2 regions of the Microbacterium tumbae genome follow, and region 1 is predicted to be linked to the other one. Evidence: predicted binding sites of a transcription regulator. Region 1 holds the regulator's gene; the other holds the start of a gene.
What was found. Region 1 encodes LexA, which represses DNA repair genes until DNA is damaged. Its sites were predicted from a motif close to TCGAACANNTGTTCGA; they were not measured.
Positions count from the first base shown of each region.

Region 2: ACYVGQ_RS15045 (HNH endonuclease signature motif containing protein) is a predicted target of LexA. The motif match lies at 2,594-2,609, and genes of this name have one in related genera.

Region 1 covers NZ_BAAGWV010000003.1:637,335-641,929, reverse strand. The annotation lists gene hisB (imidazoleglycerol-phosphate dehydratase HisB) at 1-478, opposite strand, end outside; gene ACYVGQ_RS14795 (histidinol-phosphate transaminase) at 475-1,566, opposite strand; gene ACYVGQ_RS14790 (LysM peptidoglycan-binding domain-containing protein) at 1,640-1,999, opposite strand; gene ACYVGQ_RS14785 (hypothetical protein) at 1,968-2,285, shown strand; gene lexA (transcriptional repressor LexA) at 2,282-2,968, shown strand; gene ACYVGQ_RS14775 (S9 family peptidase) at 3,015-4,595, shown strand, end outside.
Region 2 covers NZ_BAAGWV010000004.1:5,995-10,589, forward strand. The annotation lists gene ACYVGQ_RS15025 (GyrI-like domain-containing protein) at 44-520, shown strand; gene ACYVGQ_RS15030 (DUF1304 domain-containing protein) at 513-905, opposite strand; gene ACYVGQ_RS15035 (CPBP family intramembrane glutamic endopeptidase) at 932-1,810, opposite strand; gene trmB (tRNA (guanosine(46)-N7)-methyltransferase TrmB) at 1,807-2,532, opposite strand; gene ACYVGQ_RS15045 (HNH endonuclease signature motif containing protein) at 2,663-3,901, shown strand; gene ACYVGQ_RS15050 (DUF3097 domain-containing protein) at 3,926-4,595, opposite strand, start outside.

The sequences.
Region 1 (4,595 bases):
CGAGCACGCGGACGTGCACCGTCAGGCCGGCGTTGAAGGTGATCGCCTCGAAGCTGTGGCGGACGAGGGAGCCGGTGAAGTGCCCCCCGATCAGGTGGTGCTCGAATCCCGTCGGCTCGCCGGTGTGGACGAGATAGGGACGGCCGCTGATGTCGACGACGGCCTGCGCGAGCGCCTCGTCCAGAGGCACGAGGGCGTCGCCGTACCGGGAGATGCCGGACTTGTCGCCCAGCGCCTCGCGGATCGCCTGCCCCAGCACGATGGAGATGTCCTCGACCGTGTGGTGGGCGTCGATGACCGTGTCGCCGGAGGCGCGAACCGTGAGGTCCGTGAGCGAGTGCTTCGCGAACGCCGTCAGCATGTGGTCGAAGAAGGGCACGGAGGTGTCGATGCGGCTCGCACCGGTTCCGTCGAGGTCCAGCTCCAGCTCGACGGTCGACTCGGACGTGCTGCGGGTGCGGCGGGCGGTGCGGCTCATGACGCCGATTCTATCGACGCCAGGGCGTCGAGGAACGCCGTCGTCTCGGCCTCGGTGCCCGCGGTCACACGCAGGTGCCCTGGAATGCCGACGTCGCGCACCAGGACGCCCTGGTCGTAGAGCGCCTGCCAGGTCGCCTTCGGATCGCTCACGCCGCCGAACAGGACGAAGTTGGACCACGACTCGTGCGGGACGTAGCCGAGAGCCTCCAGAGTGGCGGTGATCCGGTCGCGCTGCTCCACGATCTCTTCGACCATCGCCAGCATCGTGCCGGAGTTGCGGAGGGCGGCCACCGCAGCGGCCTGGGTCAGCGCGCTGAGGTGATACGGCAGACGCACGAGCCGGAGCGCATCGATGAACGCGGGATCCGCGGCGAGATACCCCACCCGTGCGCCGGCGAAGGCGAACGCCTTGCTCATCGTGCGGGAGACGGCCAGCCTCGGGCGGCCATCCAGCAGCGTGAGCGCGGACGGCGCCTCGCGCGGCGCGAACTCCTGATAGGCCTCGTCGACGACGACCACGCCTCGAGCAGCCCCGTAGACCGCCTCGACGACGTCGAGCCCGAGCGGAGTCCCCGTCGGGTTGTTCGGCGAGCAGAGCAGAACGATGTCCGGATCGGCGGCGGCGACCTGCGCAGCCGCGTCCTCCGCGGTGATCGAGTAGTCCGGCTCGCGCACGCCCGCTATCCAGTCGGCTCCCGTCCCCTGCGTGATGAGCGGATACATCGAGTAGGTGGGAACGAAGCCGAACGCGGTGCGACCCGGCCCCCCGAAAGCCTGGAGGATGTGCTGCAGCACCTCGTTCGAGCCGTTGCCCGCCCAGATCCGATCGGCGCTCAGCCCGTGGCCGAGGTACTCGGCGAAGCCTTCCCGCAGCGCCGTGAACTCCCGGTCGGGATAGCGGTTGACGTCCCGCAGCGCGACGGCGATGTCGTCGAGGATGTCGCTGGCGACCGCATCCGGGACGGGGTGCGTGTTCTCGTTGACGTTCAGGGCGACGGGAAGCGGAGCCTGAGGCGCGCCGTATGGAGTGAGGCCGCGGAGATCGGCCCGAAGCGGAAGATCATCGAGAGAGGTCACCCTCCCCATCGTAGAGCTGACGACTCGCAGAGTCGTCGACCTACGGGGTGACGCCGAATCCCGCGCCTCGCCCCGCGGAGGATCATCCCGCGTAAGCCGCCGGGATCGCGAGCTCTTCGCCGATCATCAGCACCCCGCTGTCGAGGACGTTGAGCGTCTCGATCGCATGCACGACCTCGCGCGGGTCTGCGCCGGGAGCGATCTCCTCGGCGATCGACCAGAGCGTGTCGCCCGGCATCACGGTCACCGTCTCGAAGGACGCGGTGACCTCCTCGCCGCCTGCGTAGGCGGAGCCGCCGCTCAACGCGGCGAAGGCGAGACCGACGGCGAGCGGAAGCGCGGCGAGGGCGAGCAGCACGCCGCGGCCCCTGGCCGTCAGCCGCAGGCGCGTAGCGGGCACGGCGGGACGGATGGGCGACGCGGTGACGGTGATGCTGCTCATGATGCTGCTCCTCGTGCTTCCTCTCCCCTTCGGGAGCTTTGGCGTAGCGTTCGCATTCTCCACTCGGCCGGGAGCGGAGAATGCGAAGCTACGTACCGAATCTATCTTCGATTTCGAATCCATGTCAAGCCTTCTTCGAAATCGCCGGGGAGAATGTTCCGACACGCTCGAACAGATCTTCTCTGCTGCGTCGTTTCTCGGCTACGGTTTCGATAACGACACCCCACCACGGGCCACCGACATCGGCGCGGCAGCGGCCGATCAGCCCACGAAGGAGCAGCCATGAGCGACGCAGCAGCCGCGGCGGGCGATGCCCCGCGCACGCGCCGACGCAAGAATCTGAGCGCGAAGCAGATGGCGATCCTCGAGGTCATCCAGACCTCGATCGCACGGCACGGCTATCCGCCGAGCATGCGCGAGATCGGCGACGCCGTCGGGCTGAAGTCGCTCTCCAGCGTGACGCATCAGCTCGGACAGCTCGAGCTGAGCGGCTATCTGCGCCGCGACCCGGGCAAGACCCGTGCCATGGAGGTCCTCATCGACCTGCCGGGGACCGGGACCGAGAACCCCGCCGACGCCGCGACGCCCGTCGGCGATGCGGCGCTGGTCCCGCTGGTCGGCCGGATCGCCGCCGGCGTGCCGATCACGGCGGAGCAGCAGGTGGAGGAGATCTTCCCGCTGCCCCGCCAGCTGGTGGGCAAGGGCGACCTGTTCATGCTGAAGGTGTCGGGCGAGTCGATGATCGACGCCGCCATCTGCGACGGCGACTGGGTCGTCATCCGCGCGCAGAACGATGCCGAGAACGGCGAGATCGTCGCCGCGATGCTCGACGGCGAGGCCACCGTCAAGACCTTCCGCCGCCGCGACGGCCACACGTGGCTGCTCCCCCGCAACTCCGCCTTCGAGCCCATCCTCGGCGACGACGCCGTCGTGCTCGGCAAGGTGGTGGCGGTGCTGCGCGCGGTCTGACCCGCTCGCACAGGTGTCCGGCGCCGGCTCCGGATACGCTCGGAGCATGTCGTCGCCGTACGGTTCCTGGTCCTCCCCCTTCCACGCCGTCGACATCGCGTCCTCGGCACCCCGCATCGACGGTGCGCTGTTCGTGGGCGACGAGGTCTGGTGGGGCGAGTCGGTGCCGACGCAGGGCGGACGCGTCGCGGTGCGCAGCTCCTCCGGTGCAGAGGTCCTTCCCGAGCCGTGGAGCGCGCGCTCCCGCGTGCACGAGTACGGCGGCGGGGCGTGGACGGCGGACGCCGATGGCGTCCTGTACTTCGTCGATGCGAAGGATCAGCGGGTCCACCGGCTGCCACCGGGCGGCGTGCCCGAGCCCCTCACCGTCCCCGGCCCGAACCACGGCGGACTCCGCCTGCAGCACGGCCGCCTGTTCGCGGTGCGCGAGGACCTGACCACCCGGCCGCATCTGCGGGCGATCGTGGAGATCGCCCTCGACGGGTCCGGCGCCGTCGCGGTGCACGCGGAGGGCCCGGGGTTCTTCGCGCATCCTGCGCTCTCGCCGGACGGCACGCGCTTGGCGTGGGTGCAGTGGAGCGGACGGCGGATGCCCTGGGACAGCGCGCAGGCGGCGATCCTTCGCATCGCCGACGGCGAGGTCGTCGTGCTCGACACCCGCGCAGCGCTCCAGCCGGAGTGGCAGGGCGACGACGCCCTGCTGTACGCGGACGATCCCGGCGGCCGATGGGGCCTGCATCGCCAGATGCTGGACGGGATCGCGCCGAAGGGACCGGCGACGCCCATCGCTCCGGCCGACGCCGACACCGGGTACGGCCTGTGGGTGCTCGGCAACCGCTGGTACCGCCCGCTCGACGACGCCCGCATCGCCGCCGTGCGCACGAATGGCAGGGACGAGGTCGTGGTGCACTCGCCGAACGGAGATGAGCACGCCCTCGACGTCCCGGCCGACGGGCACGTCAGCATCGACGACGCCGACGGCACGCGCATCCTGCTCACCGGCAGCGGGTCGCGCACGACCGCCGGCCTCTGGCTCGTCGACATCGACTCCGGCGCGGTCCGTGCTCTCCGCGGCGGGACGGCCGTCGAGCCGGAGTGGATGCCGCCGGCGATGCCGCTCGTCGTCGACGGTCCCCACGGCCCCGTGCACGCGTTCGCGTATCCCCCCTCGAATCCCGAGCAGGAGGCGCCGGAGGGCGGGCTGCCGCCCTACATCGTGTTCGTGCACGGCGGCCCGACCGCCCATGTGACGGGCGCGGCATCAGCCGCCGTCGCGTACTACACGAGCCGCGGCATCGGCATCCTCGACGTGAACTACGGCGGCTCGACGGGGTACGGCCGTGCCTATCGCGAGCGGCTGAACGGGAACTGGGGGATCGTCGACGTCGACGACGTCCTCGCGGCGGCCCAGGGACTCGCGGACTCCGGGCTGGCGGATCCGGCCCGCATCGCGATCCGCGGAGGGTCAGCCGGCGGGTGGACCGTGCTGTCCGCCCTCGTGCGCGGCGGAGTCTTCGCGGCGGGCATCAGCCGCTACGGTGTGACGGATCTGCGCGCCCTCGCCGAGGACACGCACGACTTCGAGCGCTGCTACCTGGACGGGCTCGTCGGCCCGCTCCCCGGCGCG
Region 2 (4,595 bases), on a different contig from region 1:
GGCACGGCGACCCGAACCTCTCTCCCCCGCGTTCGCCACCGCCGTGGAGGCACTGTACCCCCTCGCTTACGGACTCAAGTTCGCCAGCAGGAACGCACTGGACCGCGACTACGTCGTGATGCCGCTGGAAGGTCTCTGGTGGGCCGAGGACCACGCCTCATTCACCAGCGCTCGGGACAAGGCCGCCTGGCAATGGACGCTGATGATCCTGCAGCCGGCGTGGATCACGACGGCGATGTTCGAGGATGCCGTGGCGAAGGCGTCCGGGAAGAACCCCGCCGGCCGCTTCCACGAGGTCCGCTTCGAACCCCTCTCGGAAGGGCTCTGCGTACAGACGCTGCACGTCGGGTCCTTCGACGACGAGGCTCCTGTGCTCGCCGCGATGCACGACGACTTCCTTCCACGGAACGGCTTGAGGATGACCGGTCGTCACCACGAGATCTACTTCAGCGATCCTCGCAGGGGCGACCCGGCGAGGCGCCGGACGCTGCTGCGCCAGCCGGTCGCATCCGTCAGCTGACTCCGACGCCGATCGCGGTGACGACCACCGCGAGGAGCGGGAGCGTCCCCTGCATGGCGGCGGCGCGAGCCTTGCTGCGATCGGCGAGCACGAGCACGAGGGCGGCGGCGAGCATCATGCCTGTCCCCGCGAAGACGAGGCTGAGCCCTACGATCGGCGCGCCGAAGAAGTACAGGCCGACGCCCAGCAGCGCCGTGAGCGCGAGGAACAGATTGTAGAAGCCCTGATTGAAGGCGAGCTGCTTCATCGTGATGGCGTCCGCCTCGCTCTCGACCCCGAAGATCTTGCGCGTCTGCGGGTCCGTCCAGCGCAGCGACTCGAGCGCGAAGATGAAGACGTGGAAGGCGGCGGCCGCAGCCGCGAGGATGAGACCTGCGATGATCATGCCCTCATCATCCCGCATCCGCGCGCTCAGAGCAGGAAGATCGGCACGAGACCGGGGTTGTGAGCGTGCACGAGCACGCCGAACACGACGGCGTCGAACAGCAGGTGCACCGTCACGACGTACGCCAGCGAGTGCGTGCGCAGGAAGATGAACCCCTGCAGCAGCGCGAACGGGAGGGTGAGCAACGGCCCCCAGGAACGGTAGCCGAGCTCCCAGAGGAACGAGACGAAGACGACAGCCTGCAGGACGTTGGCCGCCCCGTCGGAAAGATGCCGGCGCAGCAGCGCGAAGACCGTGCAGATGAAGAAGAGCTCGTCCCAGATGCCCACGGCGCCGACTCCGACGAAGAGCCGCGCGATGAGCTCCGGCGTGTCGACGACGGGCCAGTTCAGGTAGACGCCGCTGGTGATGAAGTAGAACGGCAGGATCAGCCAGCCGAGCGCGAGCACCGCGACCAGCCATCCCCACTGCAGCCGTCGCCAGCGTCTCCCGGTGCGCCAGGGGAAGGAGATCGCCCTGTCCCGGTAGAGGAAGCGGGAGATCGCGTACGGCACCAGGACGGCGCCGCCGAGAGCGATCGTGAAGCGCAGCATGGCGAGATCGTCGAGTTCGGCCGCCAGCGGGATCGCGCTGACGATCAGCATCCCGATCGCGATGAGCGACAGATCCCTGGTGAGCGAGCGCGCACGGCCGATCGGACGCGCGTTCTCGCGCCGTGAGCCGATCCGCACGACCGCGGATGCCGTCGCAGCCCTCCCTTCCTGCGCCCACGCCACGCCGATGCCGATCGCGAGGAGCAGCCAGCCGAGCCAGACGAGATGCACGACGAAGACGGCGGGAGCGGCGAGGCACACCAGCGCCGCCGGGATCAGCGCCGGCCGCCGGGTCGTCGCCGCGGTCCTCACGGGCGCGGCGTCCGCCGGTAGGCGAGATCGCGGATGTCGCGGCCCTTGTTCAGCCCCTTGCGCTCGAACGCGGTCATGACACGGCCGTCGAAGCGCTCGGCCCAATCGCCGTCGAAAGCGCGCTCGAAGAGCGGCTCGGCATCCAGCACCTCGCGCATCTGGAGCGCATAGTCCTCCCAGTCGGTGGCGAGACGGAGCAGCCCGCCGCCGGCGAGAGCGCGTGCCGCGACCTCGCCGAAGCCCTCGCGGATCAGCCGGCGCTTCGTGTGCCTCTTCTTGTGCCACGGATCCGAGAAGAACACCCAGATCTCCGTGGCGCTCCCCTCTGGAAGGTAGGTCGCCAGCACCTCCGGCGCGTTGGCCTCGACGAGCCGCAGATTGCGCGCGCCCGCCTTGTCGGCGTCGAGCATGGTGCGCGCGAGGCCGGCACGGAACACCTCGACAGCCAGGAAGTCGTCCTCGGGGCGCGAGGAGGCGGCGGAGACGATGGCATGCCCCTGCCCGGACCCGATCTCGACGATCAGCGGCGCGGTCCGTCCGTATTCGGACGCCACGTCGAGCCGTGCCTCAGGGTGCACGCTCGTCCAGGCGACGTCGCGCGGCACATCGAGCAGGTAGCGCGGTGCGAGCTCTTCGAAAGCGCGTTCCTGCGCCTCGGACATGCGACCGCTGCGGCGCACGAACGAGACGGGTTCCTCGCGGAAGGTGCGGGGCTCTGGCATCCCTCCAGGGTATAAGCCCGCGCACGCGACGTGTCGCGCGGTCGCCGCACACGAGCATTGTTCGTATCTCTGTTCTATTTACGGCTCATTATTAGTTGCCCTGATGCGTATCTATATGCCATAATGAGATATGGCAACCGCTGTCGACAGTCGAACCCGAGAAGAGGACTCCCTCCTCTCGATGTGGGAGCTGTCCAGCCGCCATGCCGCCTCCATCGACGCGCGTCGCGTGCGTATGCTGGCCGCGCGATTCGATCTGCTGCTCGCGCAGGATCCCTTCGGCTCCCGCTATCACGACATGGCGGTGCGCTCTCTCGCGGCCGAGATCGCAGCGGCGGGTCATCTCTCGCCCGGCGTCGCAGACGGGATGCTGCATCGAGCGCACACGATCGCGCACTGCTGTCCGGCAGTTCTGGATGCCATGGAGGACGGCCTCGTCACCCTCCGTCACGCCGAGGCGATCGTCGCCGCAGGCACGGCGCTGAACGATGCGACGGATGCCGACCGCGCCGAATACGAACGCCGTGCCCTGGACGTCGCCCTCACCGAGTCCGCCGGGCGCACGGAGGCCATGGCACGCATGATCGCCGCGGACATCGCGCCGGGGGACGTCGCCGAGCGTCACCGCCGGGCCCGCGACTTCCACGGCGTGCACGTGTACTCTCGCGGCGACGGGGTCGGGGAGATGCAGATCACCGGCCCCGAGCTCCTCGTTCGCGCGGCGTACGACCGTGCCGACGAGATGGCGAAGGCCCTGATCGCATCTCGTGCCGCTGACGACGCGGACGAGCGTTCGCTGGCCCAGATCCGTGCCGACGTCATGCTTGAGCTGCTGCTGGCAGGCGGGGCGGATTCGCTGATCGGCACCCCCGCCGAAGCGATCAGGGCGACGGTGCAGGTCACCGTCGCCTCGTCCACCCTCACCGGCGAGGACGACCGCATGGGCGAGCTCGACGGCGTCGGCCCCGTCCTCCCCGAGCAGGTGCGCGAGCTGGCCGGGTACGCGCCGTCCTGGTCGCGGTTGTTCCTGGCGCCGGAGGGGATGCTCACCGCGACGGATGCCTACGCCCCGACGGCGGAGATGAAGCGGTATCTGCGTGCCAGGGATCAGCGATGCAGATTCCCCGCATGCCGCAGACCCGCTCGCAGATGTCAGATCGACCACAATCACGACCATGCCAAGGGCGGGCGCACGGAACTGCGCAATCTGGCCTGCTTCTGCGCACAGCATCATCCCTTGAAGCATCCGGATCTTCTCGACAGACATAGATGGAGCGTGAGACAGCGCGCCGACGGCACCATCGAATGGATCAGCCCGCAGGGGCGCATCTTCATCGACGCGCCGACGCCGCGCGTGGCATTCGTGTGAATCGGCGCGCGGAGCGCGTCGCGGCTACGCCGGCGCCGTGACGAAGTCGATGAGCTCCTCGACGCGCCCGAGCAGGGCGGGCTCCAGGTCGCGGTAGGTCGTGACCCTGCTGAGGATGTGCTGCCAGGCGCGCGCGATGTCCGCCTGGTCCTCGTGCGGCCAGCCGAACGCGCGGCACACGCCGATCTTCCATTCGATCCCCCGCGGGATCTCCGGCCAGCGGGCGATGCCCAGCGCCTCCGGCTTCACGCACTGCCAGACATCCACATAGGGATGCCCGACGATGCGCACATGCCTCCCGTGCGGCCCCTTCGCGACGGCGTCCGCGATCCGCGACTCCTTGGAACCGGGGACGAGATGGTCCACGAGCACGCCGTACCGCCGCTTCTCGCTCGGCGGCTCGGCGGCGAGCATGTCGTCGAGCAGATCCACGCCCCGCAGGAACTCCACGACGACGCCCTCGGCACGCAGGTCGGCGCCCCACACCTTCTCGACGAGCTCCGCGTCGTGCCTGCCCTCCACGAGGATGCGGCTCGGCAGAGCGATCCTCGCGCGCTGATCGACGGCGGCGAAGGACCCGGACGCCGTGCGGCGCGGTCCCTGCGTCTTCGGCGCCGGGGGCACGAGCCTCACAGGCTCGCCGTCGACGAGGAACCCGCCGCCCAGCGGGAAGAGGCGCCTGCGCCCCTTCCGG